Chlorobaculum tepidum TLS: one gene and its partner. The protein of the gene in region 2 interacts with the protein of the main gene of each other region in a pairwise test. Links are inferred from orthologs where the notes say so. Each region holds a gene or a part of one and is shown on either strand. Other genes may lie near its edges.

The links.
Region 1: the proteins of accC (region 2) and ribD interact in binary tests that used the Escherichia coli proteins (3 or more experiments, as listed by UniProt). The link is inferred for Chlorobaculum tepidum TLS from one-to-one orthologs.

The regions. Positions count from the first base shown.
Region 1 is NC_002932.3:719,618-731,785, reverse strand. Bases 5,567-8,375 are described here. They hold ribD (bifunctional diaminohydroxyphosphoribosylaminopyrimidine deaminase/5-amino-6-(5-phosphoribosylamino)uracil reductase RibD), read right to left. Parts: upstream 7,628-8,375; coding sequence 6,506-7,627; downstream 5,567-6,505. Other genes in these bases: AYT24_RS03485 (NFACT RNA binding domain-containing protein), read left to right, coding at 8,239-8,375; AYT24_RS03490 (deoxycytidylate deaminase), read right to left, coding at 7,642-8,169; AYT24_RS03500 (DoxX family protein), read right to left, coding at 6,012-6,413; AYT24_RS03505 (hypothetical protein), read left to right, coding at 5,578-5,838. In the rest of the region: AYT24_RS03535 (replication-associated recombination protein A), read right to left, coding at 1-213; AYT24_RS03530 (riboflavin synthase), read right to left, coding at 210-869; AYT24_RS03525 (alpha-amylase family glycosyl hydrolase), read right to left, coding at 1,038-2,993; tpx (thiol peroxidase), read right to left, coding at 3,193-3,693; AYT24_RS03515 (ABC transporter ATP-binding protein), read right to left, coding at 3,839-4,672; AYT24_RS03510 (hypothetical protein), read left to right, coding at 4,626-5,210; more of AYT24_RS03485, read left to right, coding at 8,376-9,867; AYT24_RS03480 (acyl-CoA thioesterase), read left to right, coding at 9,964-10,320; AYT24_RS03475 (DUF1634 domain-containing protein), read right to left, coding at 10,374-10,766; AYT24_RS03470 (sulfite exporter TauE/SafE family protein), read right to left, coding at 10,769-11,605; AYT24_RS03465 (LptF/LptG family permease), read right to left, coding at 11,955-12,168. UniProt on the Escherichia coli protein: Converts 2,5-diamino-6-(ribosylamino)-4(3h)-pyrimidinone 5'-phosphate into 5-amino-6-(ribosylamino)-2,4(1h,3h)-pyrimidinedione 5'-phosphate.
Region 2 is NC_002932.3:164,050-176,205, forward strand. The notes cover bases 1-2,797. They hold accC (acetyl-CoA carboxylase biotin carboxylase subunit), read right to left. Parts: upstream 2,173-2,797; coding sequence 829-2,172; downstream 1-828. Other genes in these bases: rpoC (DNA-directed RNA polymerase subunit beta'), read left to right, coding at 1-269; accB (acetyl-CoA carboxylase biotin carboxyl carrier protein), read right to left, coding at 2,192-2,665; efp (elongation factor P), read right to left, coding at 2,725-2,797. Outside these bases: more of efp, read right to left, coding at 2,798-3,291; AYT24_RS00810 (HU family DNA-binding protein), read left to right, coding at 3,528-3,803; AYT24_RS00815 (acetyl-CoA carboxylase carboxyltransferase subunit alpha), read left to right, coding at 3,899-4,903; AYT24_RS00820 (2-oxoacid:ferredoxin oxidoreductase subunit beta), read right to left, coding at 5,083-6,111; AYT24_RS00825 (2-oxoacid:acceptor oxidoreductase subunit alpha), read right to left, coding at 6,115-7,998; AYT24_RS00830 (hypothetical protein), read right to left, coding at 8,210-8,473; alaS (alanine--tRNA ligase), read left to right, coding at 8,794-11,451; AYT24_RS00840 (4Fe-4S dicluster domain-containing protein), read left to right, coding at 11,477-11,971; AYT24_RS00845 (4Fe-4S dicluster domain-containing protein), read left to right, coding at 12,004-12,156. UniProt on the Escherichia coli protein: This protein is a component of the acetyl coenzyme A carboxylase complex; first, biotin carboxylase catalyzes the carboxylation of the carrier protein and then the transcarboxylase transfers the carboxyl group to form malonyl-CoA.

The DNA of each region.
Region 1 (12,168 bases), 560 kb from region 2 along the record:
CCCCCAGAAGATCATCGAGGGAATGCGACCCTGTTCGAGGTAACTCCTGACCGGCCCGCCGGGGCCGACGAGGTGCTCCTGACCAAACAGCTCGTCGATCGAGCGCGGGCGCACCCGTTCGGCAAGCGGCTGAAAGCGGTTGCTTTTCGCGGACGAGCGGCCCGGATCGGAGAAACCGAAAAGATCGGATTGCGAGTGTTCGTCCGGCATCATGCAAACCCCTGGCCGCTCAACCACGATTCGGTAATGCGGCTCGGCTCCTGCGACGGCGCGGCGGCCGCCGTATGCTGCCGGGCGACGTACTTGCCGAGAATGTCGAATTCAAGGTTCACCTCGCTGCCGGCGGCGAGACCGGTGATGGTGGTATGGCCAAAGGTGTAGGGAATGATCGCCACCGTAAACTGGCCCGGCTCGACCGACGCCACGGTGAGGCTGACGCCGTCGATGGCGATGGAGCCGGCAGAGACGATCCACGCATCGAAGCGCGAGTCAAACGCCACCGAAATCATCCGGCTGCCGCCAACCTCCTCGATGCGCAACACCCGCCCGACGCCATCGACGTGGCCCAGCACGAAGTGCCCGCCAAGCCGATCCATCGGCCGCACGGCCCGTTCGAGATTGACCTTCGTACCCGGACGGAACGAGCCAAGCGTCGTCTTCTTGAGCGTCTCGGCCACCGTATCAACCTCGAACCACCCCGGCCCGACCGCCACCGCCGTCTGGCAAGCTCCATTGATACTCACGCTCTCATCGATAGCGAGATCGCCGAACTCCGCCTCAGAAGTGTAGCGAACCTTCAGCCGCATCCCGCTCCCCTGCCGCGCCGAAGCAGCGATGGCTCCAACATCCTTAACTATGCCAGTGAACATATATTTGTTTGATTCGTTTCTTTCGTGATGCCCTTGGGAACGCCGAGCTCCCAGGTTTTAAGACAGCCGCAATACCATTTATCTGACAACAATAGTAACAAAAAAGGCGGGGCCGGAAAAACTCCCGACTCCGCCAGGTGGCATGATTAGCCTGACAAACACCGCATCTCAGCGATAGATGACGAAGCCGCCTGGTGGCACCGTGATTTTCACCGCCGAGCCGCAGACAGGCCCTGCCTTTATCTCTTCGCCTTCCTGCTCCGGTGATGACGAAAAGACGCAGCGCATCGTTTTGCCGGGCGGGTTGAGCTGGTGATCAACCACAGCCCATACTGTCAGCTCGCGTTCGAGGCTTGTGTTGATGGCACACAGGCACTCCGTCTCGGCGAAAATGCGCGACCAGGCGACCACCCAGTGCATCTCGCCATTAACCGGCTGGGGATAGACGAAATCGTCCTCGCTGCCCGTCGCGGAAACCTTCCGCAAATACTGGCGTCCACGGCGCAGGGCAATTTCGCTTTTGCGGAACTCCGCCAGCCTGCCAGCGAAGCGATAGACCTCATGCTCCTCGTTGAAAAAATGCCGGCCCGTGCTTTGCAGCGATCCGAACGGCCCGCCGAACATGCACTCGCGCAGGAACACGTCACCCCATGAGTGGTCGTCGCTGCGCGGATCGGCTCCGTTGAACGCCTGCTCGGTGCCATAGTAGATGCAACTGATCCCTTCGGTGGCGAGGTTCAGCCCCAGCGCCGCTTTCAGCAGTTTCCGGCCCTCGGGCGAATCGCCGCAGAAGTGGTATTTGCGCTGCTCGCCCACCTGATCGTGATCGTCGATCATGGTAACGATGTGCTTCGAGTACCACTGATGGCTGTTCTTGCCATCGAGCAGACTGTTACAGAAGAGATCGAAATACCCCTCCTGCTCGGAGGTATCCGGATTGCCGGGACTGCGCCAGCCCTTGACAAGAAATTCGAGCTTGTCCGGCAGGTCGCCGATGCCAAGCGCTGCATCGAGACCCGTCACATCAAGAATCTGCATCGCGTAAGAGCGCCCACCGGTAATTTCACCAATGATCGGAAAGTTCTCCTTGCCGAGCGTCTGCGCGAATTCGTGGATCGCCGAGGCGAAGTAGCGCACCGCGCCCGGCTCCATGTGCTTGACCGTGTCGAGCCGGAAGCCGTCGATGTCGGCATACGCCATCCAGAATCGATAAACCTTGATAAGGTGATCAAGCGCCGCCGAGGGGCGGAACAGGCTGATGCGCTTTTCGAGGTCCCAGCTCTCTGCCGGGTCGTCCGGCGCCCAACCGTGATCGATATCCTTGAGCGAGCAAAAATCACCTTGGAGGTACTCCGGAAACACGTCCCAGTTGCGGATTTCGCCCTTCATCGTCCAGGTCGTCTCGCTCTGGAACTCCACCGGCCAGATCGCAGCCTCCATCGAGATTTCCAGATGAGCCTCTCCGTCGCTGAACGGAATGCTGCCCGCATCGCCCTGATTCAGCCTGTACCCCTTGACCGGCCACTGCCAGCCCTGGTAATAGAAGTAGGGCTGATTGTCATGATAGCTGAAGACGTCGCCCGCATGGTTGAGGATGATGTCAAGGATCACCCGGATTCCGAGCTGGTGCGCGTCAGCAACGAAATCACGCAGCTCTTCGCGTGTGCCGAAATGGGGATCGACATCGAGAAAGTTCTGAATGCCGTAGCCGTGGTAGGAGTCGCTGCCGGTCACCTGCCGGAACACCGGGCTGACCCAGATCGCCGTCACGCCGAGCCGCTTCAGGTAACCAAGCTTGTCGCGCATACCGGCAATCGTGCCGCCGCACCACCCCCGGCCCGCCTCGAACCACTGCTGCCAGTCCGCGTTGTTCGCATCGGCTTCGATGCGGAACAGCAGCGTGGTGCGCGTCCCGTCCGCAACAACCGGGGCTCCGCTGACATCATTGAAGCCGCCATGCTCCCTGCAGTCCGAAAACCGGTCGAGCATAAGGAAATAGAGCACCTCATCCTCCCAGGTGGCCGGGGAGGAATAGCAGGTTTTGGCTGCGGTCAGTTCAGCAAGCCGAATTTCTGCGAGGCTGCGTTCGACCGGCGATAATGCTGGGGAATCGGGGTTTGTCATGGATTTGCGGTTTGCGTTATGAGTGAGGAACGCGAAAAACCAAGGGGAAACAATGTGAGAAAAAGATACGAAGTACAGACGTAATACCACTCAAATCACAGGCGTTATACCGTGGCTGAAATGAAAAATCGGGCAGGAAAACAGAAGCCATGCGGTCGCGCGACGGCATGGCTTCAGAGAGAAAAATGTCAGCAGACAATCAGGCGAGCGCAGCCAGAGCCTTGTCGTAATCCGGCTCCTGTACGATCTCGGGTACCTGCTCGGCATAGAGCACCTTGCCGGAAGCATCGGTAACGATCACCGCGCGAGAGAGCAATCCTTTCAGCGGGCCATCGGTAATGGTCAGGCCATAATCCAAGCCAAACTCCGGTGAACGGTACACCGACAGGGGAACCACATTGTCGAGACCCTCGGTGGTGCAGAAGCGCCCCTGCGCGAACGGAAGATCGGCGGAAATGCAGAGCACGACAGCATCACCACGCTCGCCCGCCTCCTTGTTGAAGCGCCTCACCGAAGCCGCGCAAACAGCCGTATCGAGACTCGGAAAAATGTTCAGCACGAGTTTCTTGCCAGCGAAATCAGCAGGCGAAACCTCCGAAAGATCACTTTTCACAAGGGTAAACGCTGGGAGCTGACTGCCGACAGCCGGAAGCTCACCTGCGGTGTGAATGGAATTTCCCTTGAGCGTAATGGTTGCCATAATCATGTCAATGGTTGAGGTGAGATGAAGATTTCAGAAGCAGTTGCACCATAAACCGGAAGCGATGGCGTTCCGTTCCTTGGGAAAAAACAAACAGGATGGAAGAAGAAGATTAGATTCTTCGTCCCCCTTTCAATTCATCATGTCAACCCGCCGGTACCGCCTGGTAATAGCCGTTCCGTTCGATCAGCTCAACGCCACAGCCGAACAGGCTGGAAACGTTCGACGAGGTCAGCATGGCCTCTTTGTCGCCATCAGCCACGACGCGCCCCTTGCGCATGAAGATGACTCGCGTGACCTCCGGCGGAATTTCATGGATGTGATGGGTGACGAGAATCAGCTGCGTGCCTTGCTGCATAAGCTTTCGTACCGTATCGAGATACTGGAACGAGGCCGAAATATCGAGACCACTGGTCGGTTCGTCGAGCAGCAGCGCCTCAGGCCCATGCACCAGCGCGCGTCCGAGCAGGAAACGGCGCTGCTGTCCGGTGGACATTTTGCCGAACGGCCGGTCAGCAAGCTCCTCGACACCGAGCTGCCGCATCAACTCCTCGGCACGTTCAATGTCAGTAGCGCTGAACAGCTGGTGCGGCCAGGTGTCGATGCTTGAATAGTATCCCGAAAGCATCACCTCCCGGCCTTTGGCGTAAACCCCGTAATTCTGTTGCAGATCATGGGAAACAATGCCGAGCCGGGAACGCAGCTCCTCCACGTTCCACCGGTCGCGACCATAAACCGTCATCCGGCAGTCATCGGCATGAACCGGATAGATTTCGCGAGAGATCAACTTCAGCAGCGTCGTCTTCCCTGACCCGTTCGGCCCGAGAATTGCCGTGCTCTCCCCCATGCGAATACTCAGGTCAAGCCCTTCAAACACCTTTGTTCCGCCACGGTAAGCGCTGACATTGCTGAATTCAAAAACGTGATTCACGATGGTACTTACTGTATTCTGTTTCAATGACCGCACTGTCGATAGCATTTCACCTCCGCTCGGCTATCGGCTTGCGAAACAAGGTACCGCACCGGCAGCAGATTTTCAATCAAGAAGAATTTTCGCCAAAACGTCAGATGGCACATTCATAGTCACTAACTTGTTTACATGCGATTTTCGAGATATTGAAAGCAAAAAATACCATGCCCTTCGAGAATGCCTTTTCGTATACTCCCAACAAGTGGTCTATCGTTTTCAATGGTACCTTTATTATCCACACCAGATCAATCGGGATTTCTGGAATAACAAAGACACAAAAAAGCAGAGCTTCAGACATCCCGAACTGCCCGTTCCCGCAAAACACGGACTACGTAAAAGGGCAGAGCAACTTGCTCCCAGCAGCAAGAACGATTTCGAAAAACATCTACAGCTGCATCGGCACCTGCTTATTCAAACCCGTCAAAGGTCTTCAATACATCAAAAACCGGCAACCGCAAGGCGGCGTTACAATAAATCTGGCAGCACGGAAAGGCACAGCAGATCGAAAAAAACTGACTCTCAGGGACTTTTGCCTTATGTGCTCTAACAATCAGGAATTCGTGCATGCATGACAAGGAAAAGCACAAAAATGGCGTCACAAGCTCTGAGATCAAAACAAAGGCACCGGGACTCGGATGGATCTAACTGATTAAAAAAAGAAAGTTATTGGCAGAATCCCGACTTCTCGATAAAAAAAAATTGTTGCCTGCGGCGGTTATTTCGAGGTTATAAAAAACGATTAGCAATTTTTGTTTGTACCTGATATATTTGCACCGTACAGATTCGTATATCGAGCGAGTAGTGTACGTGCCGTAAGCACTCAAAAAGTTTACCTTTTCTCTTTTTACCAATCATCGTGTCATGGTATGAGCTGAAATTCGTACCGCGACACAACATGTAATCGTGGTTCGTCTATGACAGTAAGTGTAGCACAACTCATCCTCAAGTATATCGAAGAGGATAAATTTCTTGATGCAATCCAGTGTGTGCAAAATGAGATTCTGAAAATCGAAGTGAAACCTGAACTTGCAGGTGCTGACAGACGGCAGATCAAAAACCTGACAGCAATCATGGACAAGCTCAGTGAAGCTGCCATGTTCGGCAGCGAGTGGGATGAGGGCCGCCGCGCCAAAAAAGCGGCAATCGTCAAACTGCAGAAAGTCAGCGCCGCCTGACGATTTGCGAAGCCGGACAAGCCAATACCGCGAGTCCCGGCAACACACCTTGTTTCATACTATATCGAAGAGCATTCCCGGGGAGCTTCTTGCTGGTACTGAATTCTGTAATCCGGGCGAGGAATGACAACGGAATTACAGAATTCAGTCATCGGTTTATATTTGGCGAGGCATCAATTCCACTTTCCCGTGCCACGCGAGATACTGTAGCGGCCAGCGCCAAGAAAGAAAATAGCGATGGAGCCAAAAAAGTAGAATGCTTGCAGTTCGAGGGCGTAACCACCATGCTGATCAAGCGCGGTAAGCTGACCCATGTGAACAAGCCAGACGGCCACCCCCATCAGAAATGCCTCGACAAGCGCCGCGGGACGGGTGTAAATGCCCAACACGATGAGCAGCGGAGCAAACACTTCGCCAACCGGCACGCCGGCAACCAGCCAGACGGGCAGATGCGCGGCCTTGAGTTTACCCGCAATGAAGCCGTAGCCGTGAATCAGCTTGTACACGCCGTGAAACAGCATGAGCCCCCCGACGCACAAGCGGATCAGGAGCTTGCCAAGATCGTTGTTATTCATAAACCCTCCGGATGAAGTGTTGACTCTTCCTTTATTGTTGTGGCTTCGGCGGGACCTCCTGCTATTGCTTGTGCTTTTAAAAAATCCAGCCATCAATGTACAGGATATGCTTCGAGAAGAAGATCTTCGCCAAATCGCCGGATTCCGCTGAAGCTGAGTTTGACAGCATAATCGGGATGCGTCACGCCGAGCGCTCCGAAACTTGCCAGGCCATCGCCACCGAACAGCTTTGGCGCGATGAAGACGTAGTATTTATCGACGAAACCTGATCTGACCATCGCCGACGCCAACCGGCTTCCACCTTCAACCAACACTGAGAGCAGACGGCGTTTGTGCAACTCCGCGAATACCTCCGCGAAATCAAGACTGCCTTCGGCCTCACCGACGGTTGCCACCTCGATGCCTCGCGCTTCGAGCTGCCTGACAAGATCAGGATCGGCCTCTTCCCGAAGTGCGAAGACGAGTGTTTTGGCCGCGTCGTTGAAAATCCGGAACTCGTGCGGCACTTGAAGCCGGGGATCAAGCAGCACGCGCAACGGCTGGCGGCCAGCGCAAAAACGCACGGTAAGCTCGGTGTTATCCGCCAGCACGGTCGAAGCGCCGCACAAAACGGCATCATAGATGCATCGCAGGCGGTGCACTTGGCACCGAGACTCTTCGCCGGTTATCCATTTCGACGCGCCGAGCGAAGTGGCAATACGCCCGTCGAGCGTCTGCGCGGTCTTGAGCGCCACGAAGGGACGCCCTTTGCGATGCGAGGTCATGAAGGCCTCGTTGAGCCGCTCGGACTCCGCTTCGAGCACGCCGACCGTCACCTCGATTCCGGCTTCACGAAGCCTGGCGATCCCCTTACCCGCCACCTTTTCGTGCGGATCAAGGCACCCGACAACCACGCGCGGGATGCGCTTTTCGACGATCAGATCAGCGCATGGCGGCGTCTTGCCGTAGTGAGAACACGGCTCCAGATTGACGTACAGCGTCGATTGCCGAAGCAGCGATTCGTCCTCGACCGAGGCAATGGCGTCGACCTCGGCGTGCGGACCGCCGTACTGCCGGTGCCACCCTTCGCCGATGACTCGCCCAGCGCAGACGATCACTGAACCGACCATCGGATTCGGGCTCACGCTGCCTGCGCCGCGTTCAGCCAGTTCAAGGCAGCGCCACATGTACGTTTCATCCTCCGGACGCGCCGCTAACGCTGGATTCGTTGCCATACCCATCTTTCCGATCAGCAGTTGACGGCGTTGACCTGCACCAGCCTGATGCCCGACAAGCGCAGCAGTTCGGCAATGTGCTCGATCTTGTAGGGCTTGTCGTAGTAGATCGTCTTGATGCCCACATTGATGAGCACCTTCAGGCAGTGAATGCAGGGGCTCGCCGTGATGTAAATGTCGGCGTCCTTGATCGATACGCCGTGCTTGGCCGCCTGCGCGATGGCGTTGATCTCGGCGTGGATCGTATTGACGCAATTCTCCTCGACCGTGCCGTCGGGGTGGATGCTGCGGTAGATTTTGCAGTTGGTCTCGTTGCAGTGAGGCAGGCCGGAGGGCGCGCCGTTGTAACCGGTCGAAAGGATGTTGTTGTCGCGCACGATCACCGCGCCGACGTGGCCCCGAGTGCAGGTCGCACGGCGCGAAATGAGGTGCGCCACACACATGAAATATTCGTGCCACCCGAGCCGCTTTTCTGCCCCATCGCTATCGTGCTGACCGGAGGACGATGCGCAGCAGCAACCACTTTTGCTTTCTTCCTGCATTGCTATCTTGTGTTTAGATTATTTCAGGAAAATAGAGGAAAGAAAGCGCCTCCGCAACCATTCAAGTCCATGCTCCGCAACTACTTTACGCTTTACCACGCAGCCGCAGAGCTGCACGACCGGCTTGCGGATGGCTACCTCTTCGAAATCCATTCGCAGCAGAAAAACGAACTCACGCTCGCCTTCGTCACGCAGGAGGGCGAGCATCTGCAACTCATTGTCACCGTGCGCTCGCCGCACTTCTCGCTCTACACTCGCGAGGGACTAAACCGCAAGAATCGCAACACGGCGAGCATCATGACCAAGGTCTATGAACGGCAGGTCACCGGCGTGGCGATCTCGCCCGCCGACCGGCAGATCAGCTTAGCTCTCGACGACGGCCACGCGCTCGTGCTACGAATGTTCAGCGCCGAAACCAACATGCTGCTCGTGCGCGACGGCGTAATCGTCGATGCCTTCAAGGATGCTCGCAAACTCGAAAATACGCCGTTCGGGGAGACGACTGCCGGCACGCCATATTTCCGGGCGCTGGAGCAGCTCGCCTCCGACCCGGCACTGTTCCGACGGAAGCTTGAAGAGGGCGACAGCACGGTGCCACTCGACCGGCGACTGCTCGCGATGCTACCAGGCTTCGACCACAAGCTCGTCCGGCGGCTCCTCGCGATAACCGAAAGCGATGCGACTGAACAGCTCTACTCGGCGTTCGTCGCCATCTTCTACGACCTCGCCTCCCCGACCCCGTGCGTCATCGAAAATCCCGGCGAGCCACCTGCCTTCTCGCTCTTCCCGCCAGCACCGGAGGGCGAGGCGACGACCTTCGAGAGCGTCATCGACGCGCTGAACCACTACAGCCGTAAGATGTACCGCCACCTTCACTTGCGGGAACGAGCCGTGGCGATGCGCCGGGAGCTGACGGCGAAAATCGGCAAGCTTGAAAAGGAACTCGCAGCGAATGCCGGACACGATCCGGAGGAGATTTCGCAGCGCAACGAACGATACGGCCACCTGCTCACTGGAGCCATCGGCGCAATCGAGCCATTGGACGCCGCGGTGACGGTGCCGAACCTCTTCGCCCCCGGCTCTCCCGACGTGACGATTCCCCTCAAACGCGGTCTCAACCTCCAGGAAAACGCCGCGTGGTACTTTACGCAGGCGAAGAAAAACCGCAAAAAAGCCGCGGCGCTAAAGCTCCGCCGCGCCGAACTCCGCGCAGAACTCGACCATCTCCGCCAGAAACTCGCCACACTCGACGAAGCCGAGTCCACTGATCGCTTGCAGCAGGCACTCGAAACCAGCTCGTCCTCCGGCAGACGAGCATCAGGCAACAGCAAAAACAAAAAGGAGAAAATGCCACCGTTCAAGACGATACCGATCAGCGACAAAATCACCCTCTACATCGGCAGAAATTCCGCGAACAACGAGAAACTCACCTTCGGCTTCGCCAAACCCGACGACCTCTGGCTTCACGCCAGAGGCGCGTCAGGCTCGCACTGCGTGCTCAAAGGCGCGACCATGCGCCACACATCAGAAATTCAACGCGCCGCCGAAATCGCCGCGTGGCATTCATCGGCAAAGCACTCCGAACTGGTACCGGTCATCTGCACCCAGAAGAAATACCTCAAAAAAGACCATAAAACCCCCGGCAACGTCATCATCGAGCGGGAGCAGGTGCTCATGGTCAAGCCGTTAAGAGAATGATGAATTTTATGTAGTTGAACCAGTCGCGAAAATCGTTCATTGAACCTACAGAACTTATAACCCTTATTTTCTAAAAACCTTACAAAATCAACAATCATGGAAACATACAAGCTCGTGATGCCGGAGCACCTCAACCATTACGGTTTCCTGTTCGGCGGCAATCTGCTCAAATGGATTGACGAGGTCAGCTACATCGCCGTGACGCTCGACTATCCCGGCTGCAACTTCGTCACGGTCGGCATGGACAACATCAAGTTCAAAAAAAGCATCCGGCAGGGTACCATTCTCTGCTTCGAGTCGAAGAAGAACCATATCGGCACCACCTCGGTGGAATATACCGTGGATGTGACCAGAGAGGAGATCAGCACCGGTAGCAGAGAGCTGGTGTTCACCACCCGGATAACCTTTGTCAGCGTCGATGAAAATGGCAGGAAAAAAGCGATTTCGGCTTGACGGAAATGAAACGGGCCGCGTCGAGGCGGCCCTGAAACAAGCGTGCGGCGGAATCAGAACTTGCCGCCGACGAGGCTGAAAAGCAGGAACATGAACACAAGCGACGCAACGCCCACATAGAGCTTGTCCTTTTCCACCCAGAAAGCGAAAATGGTAAACAGCACGTTCACAACCGGCGTCAGGATGAGCAGGAGCAAGCCGAGCTGTATGATGGCTCGCTTCTGGAAAGCCATCAGGCCGTGAATGACTCCCGGCACGGTGCGCAATGGCGACGAAGAGCCGCGAAAAATATGATATTCCGGCAGCTCGCCGCCGTGGTGGACGAGGAAAAGAATGCCGCCGACCAGGACGATCGACGCGGCAAGCAGCACGCCGAAACGCAGAAGATTGCCGATAATGCCCGTCATGCGAAGGTCGTTCATTTCAGGTTTGTGGTGTGCGTTCATCGTCAGATCCTCCCGGTTATGCCGTTGAAAATCATCTCGAGACCGAGCGCAAAAATCACCACACCGAAAATCAGCCGCAGCCACTTCGTTTTGGCGACCATCAAAAGCTTTGCACCGATAAACGAACCGGCAAGAATACCAAGCATGACTGGAAAAGTCAGCCCCGCATTGATATAGCCGCGCTGAAAATAGACGCCGGCGCTGGCGGCAGCGGTCACGCCGATCATGAAGTTGCTGGTTGTGGCCGAAACCTTGAACGGCAGACGCATGGCGTGATCCATCGCGAGCACCTTGACCGCGCCCGAGCCGATGCCAAGCAGACCGGAGAGAATGCCCGCAAGCCACATCAGGCCGAAGCCTGCACCGACGTTGTGTACGCTGTAGTGCTTGACGCCTTCTTCGGTGGGATAGCTGCTGTTGAGTTTGAACTTTATCGCCAGCGGATCGGGGTTGACATCATCGGAGTGATCCTCTTTAGCCTTGGTTGACAGGTATGCCGAATAGAGCAGCACGAGACCGAAAATGATAGCGATGATATTGGTCGCAAGCATACCGGCAAGAAATGCGCCGACAAGGGCGCCGACGGTGGTGGCCACTTCGAGGAACAAGCCGATGCGAATATTCGAAAAACCCTCCTTGACATAGGCTGCAGCAGCGCCAGATGACGTCGCGATGACAGCGACCAGCGAAGTTCCGACAGCATAGCGCAGATCGATGCCGAGTCCGAGTGTGAGCAACGGCACGATAACTACTCCGCCGCCGAGTCCTGTCAGCGAGCCGAGCATTCCTGCGAACAGGGCCCCGACGCCAACAATCAGTGACAATTCGAGATTATTCATGAAATTGATCCTAATGATGGATGAAAAACAAGGGGCAACTGACAAACTATGAGAGATGCGGGAACAGCGAAAGATAGAGAAACAAAGAGGACGGATGGAGATTTGACAGGGTCTGGAATGTCGGGCATTAATCCGAAACCTAATACTTAAATCACATGCTTCTTAACTTTAATCATACGGTAATATATTTTTTTTATTCTCTTTGTCGCAAGAATCAGAGTTAAAAAACAAAGAAAAAATTTTGGCAACGACCGGTCACGGAGTCTGGCAACGACCTGAATCTTTTCACCTCGCAATTATGGACTGAACTCCACGTCAAGCAGGCAAGCCGAACGGTGCATGGCTCAATTTACCGGCCTGATCCGCTGGCCGAGCTGCTCAGGCGGTATATCATGAACAGACCGGTAACGGCCAGTACGACATTGGGCAGCCAGACCGAGATAGCTGGTAACAGCAGGCCTCGTTCGGCGATCTTCTCACCGCCAATCAACAGTACCCAGTAGAGCACGAAAAAGAAAAGCGACAGCGCCGCGCCCGCACCGAATCCGCCGTGCCGCGCCATG
Region 2 (12,156 bases):
CGCATCCGGTGTTGCTGGGTATTACCAGCGCTGCCTTGCAGACCGAAAGCGTCATCTCTGCAGCCTCCTTCCAGGAGACCACCAAGGTGCTGACCGATGCAGCCGTGGCTGGCAAGGTTGATCACCTCGTCGGCCTGAAAGAGAATGTCATTGTCGGCAAGCTCATTCCGGCCGGTACGGGTTTGCGCAAATACCGCTCAATCCGGCTTCGCGACAACGAAGCTGAAGAGGCTGAAGCTGTTGAGGCAGCATCGGACGAGGAAATTTGAGCGTAAGGCGAGAGAAATAACGGCATCTTGTTGAGAGTAATGCCGCCCTGTAACTCAAACAGGGCGGTATTTTTTTTGTGCAATGTTGAGCCTTGTATGCAACAACTCCCGTTCTTGAAACCATTCGCGCCCGAAGCTCCCTGTAACGGAATTCGCTTGAGCGCAGGTTCAAGCCGCATCGGGCCAGTGCCCTGAGAATGCTTCGCGGTTTTCTCGAAAGGTGAAAAGTCCCGGAAATCCCGGCAAGCTTATCTAGCAAGAGAGAGTGGCGAATGTCAATAACAGCCGTGAGTTGACGGTCGGGGTGGGCGGAGGATCGATACAATCAAACCGTGGCTTCAAATGATCCGTCACCACGGCGCAGAGGTGTGGGGCGTGGATCAAATTGAGCCTCTGGGAAAGTCAGCAGGTATAGGGCTGGTTGTTTCGGGAATTTTCTGCCGGAAAAATAATGATCAAACCCTGCAGCCATTTAGTAAACAAATGGTTATTACATTACAGGGTTTGAAAATGGTCGGGTGCACTATGAAGAGAGGAGCGGCGTTCTCTTTGTTCAGGGTTACGGTTTCTCGAACCTGAAGCTGTCGAGGAAGCTCGTGTCGAACTCTCCGCTTCTGAACACCGGATCGTGCATCACCTGCTTGTGGAAAGGGATGGTGGTTTTGATGCCCATGATGATGAACTCGTCGAGAGCCCTCGACATGCGGGCGATCGCTTCGTCACGGTTGTGGGCAGTGACGATGAGCTTGCCGATCATCGAGTCGTAGTTCGATGGCACGACGTAGCTTGCGTAGCAGTGCGAGTCGATCCTGACGCCGGGGCCTCCGGGCGTATGAAAGACCTGAATCTCTCCCGGCGAAGGCCTGAACATGTGCTCAGGGTCTTCGGCATTGATGCGGCACTCGATGGAGTGGCCTCTCGGAATGAAGGTTTTCCCTTCCAGGCTTCCTCCAGCGGCGATGCTGATCTGTTCCCTGACGATATCGACGTCGTAGCGCTGCTCGGTTATGGGATGCTCCACTTGGATGCGGGTGTTCATCTCCATGAAGTAGAAGTTTTTGTGCTTGTCGAGCAGGAACTCGATGGTGCCGGCGCCTTCGTAGTTGATCGCCTTGGCGGCGGCCACGGCCGCTTCGCCCATCTTCGTGCGCAGGGCTTCATCGACTACCGGTGAGGGAGTCTCCTCGATCAGCTTCTGGTGGCGGCGCTGCACGGTGCAGTCGCGTTCGCCGAGGTGCACCACGTTGCCGTGCTGGTCGGCCAGAATCTGAATTTCGATGTGGCGGGGATTTTCAAGGAACTTCTCGATATAGACGCCGCTGTTGCCGAAGGCCATGCCGGCCTCGCTCTGGGCGGTCTTAAGGTTTTTTTCGAGCTGGCTCTCTTCGTGTACCACCCGCATCCCTTTTCCGCCACCCCCAGCTGTCGGTTTGATGATGACGGGATAGCCGATCTTTTTGGCGGTCTCAATGGCGTGAGCCACATCTTCGACCAGACCTTCACTTCCCGGGACGACTGGCACGCCTGCAGCAATCATGGTCGATTTGGCGGTGTTTTTGTCGCCCATCTTGTTGATCATCTCCGCGGAAGGGCCAATGAACTTGATGTTCGAGGAGCTGCATACTTCCGCAAAATCGGCGTTTTCGGCCAGAAAGCCGTAGCCAGGATGAATCGCGTCAGCGTTGGTGACCTCGGCAGCGGCGATGATGCGCGGAATATTCAGGTAGCTTTCTCTCGAAAGCGGCGGTCCGATGCAGACCGCTTCGTCTGCGTACCTGACATGAAGGGAATCGGCATCGGCGGTCGAATAGACGGCCACGGTGCAAATGCCCATCTCGCGGCAGGTATGCATGACCCGCAAGGCGATCTCCCCACGGTTTGCTATGAGTATTTTTTTAAACAAGGTGCAGTGAGTATTGAAGTTATGGCTTGACTCGGAAGAGAGCCTGATTGTATTCGACCGGCTGGCCGTTTTCGACGAGAATCTCGACAATGGTTCCTGAAACCTCCGACTCGATCTCGTTCATCAGCTTCATGGCTTCGATAATGCAAAGTACATCACCGGGTTTGACCTTGTCGCCTTCGTTGACGAACGGAAGAGAATCCGGAGATGGTGAGCGGTAGAAGGTGCCCACGATAGGTGAATAGATTTCGATCAGATCACTCACGGCAGGTTCTGCGGCAGCCGGGGCCGGTTGTTCCTGCACGGCCTGACGCACTGCAGGCAGGGGGGCCGGGATGGGTTGCGCGACGACGGGAGCGGTTGGTAAGACAGCCTGTGCCTTCGAGTTGTTTCGTCTCAGTGTGATTTCGGACTGGCCATCCTTGATGATCACTTCATCAAGAGCAGATACGTTGACGATCTCGATAAGCTGCTGAATTTCCTTGAGGTTCATGATTGTGGTCTTAAGATTTTACGCGCAATTCGGTAATAACATAACAACAGTCAAAACAGTCACTTTTTAACCCGCTCCATGTACTCGCCGCTACGGGTGTCGATGCGGATGATGCTGCCGGTCTGGATGAACATCGGCACGTTTACCTCGGCGCCGGTTTCGACGATGGCCGGTTTGGTGCCGCTAGTGGCGCGGTCGTCCTTGCTTGCCGGGCTGGTTTCTGTGACTTCGAGTTCGACAAAGGTTGGCAATTCAACTTCGAGGATCGATCCGTCATCGGCAAAAACGATATCGACCATCACGGAATCCTTGAGGAAACGTGAGGCTGGCCCAATGGCCACTTCTGGCACATTGATCTGATCGAAGGTCTCGGTGTCCATCATGACATAGTCTTCACCATCACGATAAAGGTACTGGTATTTCTTTCTCTCGGTGACGATGACATCGACCTGTTCGGTGGCGCTGAAGCGGTATTCGACGTTGCGGCCAGTCTTGAGGTTTTTCATGCTGGCCTGGTAGAAGGCGCGAAGGTTGCCGGGGGTACGGTGGACAAGGCTTTCGATGCTGTGTGGCGCCCCATTCCAGCGGATGATGGCACCTCTTGAGACATTGCTGATTGAAACCATGACTTGACTTGCAGATAGGTGATACAGTACTGAGTCTGAATATCGATGTTGAAAAGTTAAAGACACATAATATAACACAGCCAGAACTGAATAACAATGACAAGCCAAAACCCGCTTGGCACAAGGGAGAAAAACAAATTGGATGTTTGTTGGGCAGTCTTTAAATTGAATTATTGTAGTAATTGGAAATAGGCAACCTGATTTTCCTCAAACATTTAAACGGTAAACTACTTATTATGTCGAAAGCCGAGTTAGCAGAAAAGATTGCAGAGCAGACCGGTTTGACCAAGGCTGATGCTGAAAGAGCGGTCAATGCATTCATCAATGTGGTGACCTCGACCCTGAAAAGCGGTGATGATGTGACCCTGGTGGGCTTTGGTACTTTTACCACCGGCGACCGGGCAGAGCGCCAGGGCCGCAATCCCCAGACAGGCAAGACCATTACCATTGCCGCCAAGAAGGTTGTCAAGTTCAAGCCTGGCAAAGCGCTGAAAGAAGAGGTCGGTGGCTGAGCCATTACCGGAGCTTACAAGCTCATCGAACGAGTTTTCAAGGTCCATCATTGGCATGAGCAGTGATGGACTTTTTTTTAAGGAGCAAGCATACTATGGCGGCGAAAGTAGTTCTCGATTTTGAAAAACCCCTTTATGAGCTTGAAGAGAAGCTCAATGAAATGAGGGTTTACTTGAAAAGCGGCGAGGTCGATTCAATGTCGGAAGGCCGCGCAGGCCTGAAGCGCGAGATCGAATCGCTTGAAGCAAAGGTCGAATCGCTTCGCAAAACGATCTACAAGAATCTGACCCGCTGGCAGAAGGTGCAGCTGGCCCGGCACCCGGAACGCCCCTATACGCTCGATTACATCTACATGATGATGAAGGATTTCGTCGAGCTGTCAGGTGATCGTAACTTTGGCGATGACAAAGCGATCATCGGCGGCTTTGCCCGGCTTGAGGACGAATCAGCCGGTTTCTCGCAAAGCGTGATGGTCATCGGCCACCAGAAGGGGCGTGACACCAAATCGAACCTTTACCGCAACTTCGGCATGGCGCAGCCCGAGGGCTACCGCAAGGCGCTGCGTCTCATGAAGCTCGCGGAGAAGTTCCGCAAACCCGTCATCACGCTGATCGATACTCCGGGTGCGTTTCCTGGCATCGAGGCCGAGGAGCGCGGACAGGCCGAGGCCATTGCTCGCAACCTTTATGAAATGGCTGCTCTGAAAGTGCCGGTCATCTGCGTTATCATCGGCGAAGGGGCCAGCGGGGGAGCTATCGGCATCGGCGTCGGCGACCGTATTCTCATGGCTGAAAACGCCTGGTACTCGGTCATCTCGCCGGAAAGCTGTTCATCAATTCTCTGGCGGAGCTGGAACTTCAAGGAGCAGGCCGCAGAAGCGCTCAAGCTCACGGCGGACGATCTGCTCGCTCAGGGCATCATCGACCGGATCGTGACCGAACCTCTCGGTGGCGCGCATCACAACCCCGAACAGATGGCCTCAACGCTCAAGTCGATTTTGATCGAGGAGTTGCAGGGCTTGCTCACAAAAGATGCTCGTACACTGGTGGACGAACGAATCGCGAAGTTCTCAGGAATGGGCGTGTGGGAAGAGAGCTGACCGTTTTTCAAAGCGAAACCCGAAAAGCAGTCTCGACTTGTCGGGACTGTTTTTTTTACGTCATCGTTTTCTTGTTCTGTTCACGCCATTTACCAAGTCCACATCGTCCATCGAAGTTTTGGGCCAATAAAAACCCCCGGCGATGAACCGGGGGTTTTTGTGCGTATGTCGGATCGTGATCAGTTGATCGTCCAGGTGCTGTTGCCAGCAAGCAGTTCTTCGAGGGTGCCTTCGCCTTTTTCCTGCGCCTTGTCGATCTGGGCGCTCAGAGCCTGTTCGTAGGTGAAGCGATCCTCCACATAGAAGATACCGAACGGCCTCGGGAGGAACTCCTCGGTGCTGTTCGGATCGTCGAAGAAGCGCGACAGGATGTTTGCCTTGATGAGGTCGTTTTCGTCGTGAATCCAGAGGTCATCTTTTGAAACGCCCGATTTTTCGAGGTCAATCACCGTTGGTTTGAAACCGTCGAGGTAGATGCCCTTCGAGCCGTTCGCACCGAACACCAGCGGCTGGCCCTGTTCGAGGTAAAGCGTCGTGTCGTCCTTCCGCTCCTTGTCGCTGAAGGCTCTAAACGCGCCGTCGTTGAAAATCGGGCAGTTCTGGTAAATCTCGACGATCGAGGTGCCTTTGTGGTTGTGGGCGCGCTTGAAAATCTCCTTCATCAGCTTGCCGTCGCGATCCATGACGCGGGCCACGAAGGTGCCTCCTGCGCCAAGGGTGAGGGCGATGGTGTTGATCGGATAATCCACCACGCCGGTCGGAGAGGTGACGGTTCTCAAACCCACTTTCGAGGTCGGCGAGTACTGTCCCTTGGTCAGGCCGTAAATCTCGTTGTTGAACAGCACGACGTTGATGTCGAGGTTCCGTCTGACCGTGTGGATGTAATGGTTGCCGCCGATGGAGAGGGCGTCGCCATCGCCGGTGCCGACCCAGACGCTGAGGTCAGGGCGGGCAACCTTCAGACCGGAAGCCATCGCCATGGCGCGCCCGTGGATGCCGTGCACGCCGTAGGTGTTGATATAGTATGGCAGCCTTGACGAGCAGCCAATGCCCGATACCACGACAACCTCTTCGGTTTTCAGGCACAGTTCAGCCATCGCGTTCTTGAGTTGCTGGAGAACCATGAAGTCACCACAGCCGGGGCACCATTTCGGTTCCTGGTTCGACGTGAAATCCTTGGCGGTAAGGCAGGTATGTGTATCGGTCATGATTCAGAGCTCCTTTAAGATATCGGTGATTTTTTCTTCGATTTCCATCTCGTTGAACGGCAGGCCCTGAACCTTGCTGAAGCCGACCGGTTCGATGAGGAACTTGTCCCTGATGAGGCTGAGCAGCTGCCCGCAGTTGTTTTCGGGAATCAGCACTTTTTTGAAGTTTCCGAGCATCGCGCCGAGATTTTTCGGGAACGGGTTGATATAGCGGAGGTGCGCGTGGGCAACGTCAAGTCCGCCTTCGCGAGCCTGCTCGACGGCTTTCTTGATGGCGCCATAGGTCGAACCCCAGCCGAGGACGAGCAGATCGCCTTTTTCCGGGCCGTTGTCGATGGTGAGATCAGGAATAATATCGGCGACCTTTGCAACCTTTTCAGCACGCAATCTGGTCATGAGTGCATGGTTTTCCGGATCGTGCGAAACGTGGCCGGTTTCATTCTGCTTTTCGAGACCGCCGATGCGGTGTTCGAGACCAGGTGTGCCGGGGATGCCCCACGGCCTGACGCAGCGCTCGTCGCGCTTGTACGGCAGATACGGCGGATCGTCGGCTTTGCGCTCTGGCGAGAACATGGGAGTGATCGAGGCCAGCTCGTCCGGCGATGGCACCAGCATCGGCTCAGAGCTGAGTGCGAGGTAGCCGTCGGTGAGGCAAAGGACAGGAGTCATGTACTCGACGGCGATCTTCGCGGCTTCGTAGGCGGCGTAGAAGCAGTCAACCGGCGACATGGCCGCGATGACCGGCATCGGCGCTTCGCCGTGACGTCCGTACATAGCCATGAGCAGATCGGACTGCTCCGGCTTGGTCGGCAGACCGGTGGACGGGCCGCCGCGCATCACATTGATGATCACCAGCGGAAGTTCGAGGATAACCGCCAAACCCATCCCTTCGGTTTTGAGCGCCAGACCGGGGCCGGAGGTGTTGGTGGCGGCAAGCGCACCTCCATAGGCCGCGCCGATGCTGGTCAGGATACCGGCTATTTCGTCTTCAGCCTGGAACGTTTTGACGCCCCACTTTTTCAAGCCGGCAAGGGTCTGGAGAATTTCGGAAGCCGGGGTGATCGGATAGGAGCCGAGAAAGAGTTCCAGTCCAGCCTTTTGGGCGGCAGCGGCAAGACCGATAGCCGAAGCTTCGTTGCCAGTCACGCGGCGATAAACACCCTTTTTTTTCTGGGCCGGAGGGACACAAAAACGACCATGCTGTGAGAACATTTCGGTTTCATCGCCGAAGTTGTAGCCTGCCTTGACGGCTTTGATGTTGGCCTCGGCAATGTCCTGTTTATTCTTGAATTTTGACTGCAATGCCTCGATCGTGGTTTCGAGTGGCAGGCTGTAGAGCCAGTAGAGCACGCCGAGCACGAACATGTTTTTGCAGCGGTCGATGATCTTGGTGCTCAGGCCTGTATCGGCAAGCGCCTGGCGGGTGAGGCTGATTACCGGAATTTTGAATACGGTATAATCAGTCAGCGTGCCGTCTTCGAGCGGATTGTTGGTTTCACCGTAACCAGCAAGGTTCAGGTTCTTTGCGTCGAACCCGTCGGTATCAGCAATGATGATGCCACCATGGTGCAGGTTCTTCAGGTTTGCCTTCAGCGCGGCAGCGTTCATGGCGATCATGACATCGAACTTCGCGCCCGGAGTATAGACGCCGGTTGTGCCAAACTGCAACTGAAAGCCCGATACGCCTGCCACAGTACCGGCAGGAGGTCTGATTTCCGAAGGAAAGTTCGGAAAGGTGTTCAAATCCGAGCCGTAAACGGCCACCGTGTTGGCGAACTGGGTGCCGGTAAGCTGCATGCCGTCACCGGAGTCACCGGCAAAAAGCACTGACACGTTGGTTTTTGATATTACCATGTCATTGTTGTTTAAGATTACGGTGTCACTCATGGGTATCCCCTCTTCCTTTTTTCAGAAAAAAGTTTTGGACGGCAAAAAAACTCCCGCATATGACCTGGTCACAGCAAAGAGATGATGTCGTGGTTGTATGGAGAAATTCTCTTAACGGCGGGTTCGGGCAGACAATACTTAACCCTAGGCAATTTTTCGCCTTAACAAAAATATACGGCACGACGGCTGTCGATGCAAGAGTATGCGTGGGTTATTCTGCTTTTTTCTTCTCGATCACTATGTTGTGTTCTTTCAGCCATGCCTGCCACTCCTCTTCCTCCCTGACCGGACACTGGCTGCTCAGATCGCAGATGTCGCAGCGCATCAGGCCGTAAATCTGGTCCATCCAGCAACCGTTGGTGCTTTTGGGTACCTCGTTGACATAATTTGGATTGGCCATGGTTTTTCTGACGCCAATATCCATCAGGTCGAGGATGTCTTTCCTCTTTTTCGAATTTTCGATTCCCCAGCTCATAACATGACTTCCCGTTTGCCGTTGACAGCAAAAGATTTTTTTTTCGCAGGATTTTTTGCAGGATTACGAATAGCTAACCAAATAATATAGTGTCTTTTTTTTTAACATCATTATCAAGCCGTGAAATGGCTGGGTTCCCTGCTAAAATTGCTCCTCACAAAATCCGTTGGCATCGAGCCTGAAAAACCGTAAATTTCGAGCCGAAAACTGCTGCGGTTGGCTCTTTGCCGCGCATCGCAGCTCAACCCACAAGGGTGTCGCAGGATTGCCGTTCATGTGTTTCCCGATGCCCGCAAGCTACAGATAAGCTACAGATACTTATGAATTCAAGAGAGATACGGCAGTCGTTCCTCGATTTTTTTGCAGGCAAGGAGCACCGCATCGTGCGTTCTGCGCCGGTCATTCCGGCGGAAGACCCGACGCTGCTGTTCACCAATGCCGGTATGAACCAGTTCAAGGACGTGTTTCTCGGCAAGGGCACGCGGGAGTACACTCGCGCTGCCGACACGCAGAAGTGCATCCGCGCTTCGGGCAAGCACAATGATCTCGAAGATGTCGGTCGCGACACCTATCATCACACTTTTTTCGAGATGCTCGGTAACTGGTCGTTCGGTGACTATTACAAAAAGGAGGCGATCGGCTGGGCGTGGGAGCTGATGACCGAGGTCTGGAAGCTTCCCAAAGAGCGCCTCTATGCCACGGTTTATCACGACGACGAGGAGAGTTTTAAGCTCTGGCAGAGCGAAACGGACATCGAGCACTCGCACATCCTGAAGTTCGGCGACAAAGACAACTTCTGGGAGATGGGCGAAACCGGACCGTGCGGCCCCTGCTCGGAAATCCACATCGATCTCACTCCCGACGGTTCGGGCGGCCCGCTCGTCAACGTTGGCGACCACCGGGTGATCGAGCTCTGGAACCTGGTCTTCATCCAGTACGACCGTCAGGCCGACGGCACTCTTGTGCCGCTACCGCAGAAGCATGTCGATACCGGCATGGGCTTCGAGCGCGTGGCCGCTGTGCTTCAGGGCAAATCCTCGAACTACGACAGCGACGTCTTCGCGCCGCTTTTCGACCGTATCACCGAGCTGACCGGTACGGTTTACACCGCCTCGCTCGACAGCCCGTCGGATATCGCCATGCGTGTCATCGCCGACCACTGCCGCACGCTCACCTTCGCGCTCTCCGACGGCGCGATGCCGGGCAACGAGGGGCGCGGCTACGTGCTGCGCCGCATCCTGCGCCGCGCCGTGCGCTACGCGGGCACGCTCGGCTGCCACGAGCCGATCATCTATAAAATGGTCGAGGTGCTGGTGCGCACGATGGGCGACGTCTTTCCGGAGCTGGAGAAGCAGCAGGCGACGGTCGAAAAGATCATCCGCGCCGAAGAAGAGAGCTTCCTCGTCACCCTCGGACGCGGCACCGAAATTTTCAACGAGGTGGTCGCAGACATGAAAACGGCCGGAAGCACCACCATCTCAGGCGCGGACGCTTTCAAGCTGTACGACACCTTCGGCTTCCCGCTTGACCTGACGCGCCTGATGGCCGCCGAAGTTGGCCTCGGCATTGACGAAGCGGGCTTCGAGCACTGCATGATGGAGCAAAAGACCCGCGCTCGCATGGATCGTAAGGGCAAGATGCAAATGCAGGACGACGGCGGCGAGTGGCAGTGGTTCGCGCCGGAAGCGCCGACCACTTTTGTCGGCTACGACATGCTCGAAACGGAAGCGACGCTTGTCGCCGCCCGGGTCAGCGGCGACAAGCTTCTCATGGTGCTCGATCAGACGCCCTTCTACGCCGAAAGCGGCGGTCAGGTTGGCGACCACGGTACGCTCGAAACCGCCGGATACCGCCTCGACGTGACCGATACGCGCAAGGATGGCGAGCAGATTGTCCACGTCGTCACCTCGGCGCATGACAAGGTGCGCGACTGCGCCGTTACGCCAGCCGACGTCAGCTTTGACGGCGTGGTTTCCGTCAAGGCCGCCGTTGACCGCGATCGCCGCGTCGCCACCGAGCGCAACCACACGGCCACGCACCTGCTGCACGCTGCGCTGCGCAAGGTGCTTGGTGAGCACGTGCAGCAGAAGGGCTCGCTGGTTACGCCGGAGCGGCTGCGCTTCGACTTCAGCCACTTCTCGAAGGTGAGCGCCGAGGAGCTGGAGCAGGTCGAGCACGAGGTTAACGCCGAGATTCGCAAAGCGGCCAGCGTCACCAAGCACGCCGACGTGCCCTACGAAGAGGCGCTCGCTCTCGGTGCGCTTGCCTTCTTCGGCGACAAGTACGCCGACCGCGTGCGCGTGGTTGAGGTGCCCGGTATCTCAATCGAGCTGTGCGGCGGCACCCACGTCGGCAACATCGGCCAGATCGGCATGGTCAAGATCGTCAGCGAATCATCGGTCGCCGCCGGCATCCGCCGCATCGAGGCGGTCACGGGCGCGGCTGCCGAAGCGCTGCTCTGGCAGGAGTACCGCGATCTTCAGGAGATCAAAAATCTGTTGAAGCTCAAGGCAGACGAAGAGGCTGGGCCGAAAATCAAAGAGCTGCTCGAAGAGAAAAAAGCGCTCGACAAGCAGCTTCAGGAGAGCCGTCTCGCCGGACTGCTCGATCGCTTGGCCGCATCGCTGGCCGGTGGCGAAGAGGTCAACGGATGCCGCATTATGACAGAACGGCTCGACGGCGTCAGTGGTGATGAACTCCGCCAGGCGGCAGTGGCGCTTCGCGAGCGGGTGCCGTGCGCGGTCGGACTGCTGTGCGGCGTGGCCGACGGCAAGGTATCGCTGGTCGCCTTTGCTTCGGACGAGGCGGTCAAGTCGCTGAAACTCGACGCGGGCAAGCTGGTCAAAGAGGCAGCGGCCTCGGTCAAGGGCGGCGGCGGCGGAAAGCTTGAACTGGCGACGGCGGGCGGCAAGGAGCCTGCCGGAATCGACAAAGCCATCGAGGTTTTCGTCGCGTCGGTGAAGTCTGCGTTACAGTGATGAACGGTTTGAACATGAATGAGTGATGCTGATTTTTGACTGTTTTTTCGGACGATGTGAAAAACCCTCGTGCGATGGTTGCGGCCTGGTGCCCGTCCGCAATTTGCGGCGTGCGCTCAAGTCGCGCTCGATGAATAAAACCGAGGAGTCGTGCGTCGATCCGGACAACTCCTGGAAAAAAGCGGTGGACGCGACGCTTGCCGGAAAGTCACCGACGGCGAGCAAGGCATCGGCGAAGCGCAAAAAGCGCCTGCTCGTGCCGCGCGAGGAGATTCCGTGGTTTCCGGTCATCAAGCCGGAGCTTTGCAACGGCTGCGGCGACTGCAAGGTGCTTTGCAAACCCGGTGTCTTCGAGCTTGGAGAACCCGACCCGACCGGCATTCACCGCCCGAAACTCATCGTTGCCCACCCCATGAACTGCCTCGTTCTCTGCGACCGCTGCGTTCCCATCTGCACCTCCGGCGCGATTGTCCTGCCAAAGAAAGAGGATTTTGAGAAGTATGTGGAGTATCTGGATTAGTTGAAAGTTGATAATTGATAATCGGGAGGGGTATGAGGAAACGATTGCTTGCGCCGAGGGAGGAGATTGCGTGGTATCCGGCTATCGATGCGGACATTTGCAATGGTTGCGAAGCCTGCGCTGAGTTCTGCCGTCCCGGAGTGTTCGCGCCCGGTGCTCCTGAACCGGACGCCGCAGTGGTGAAA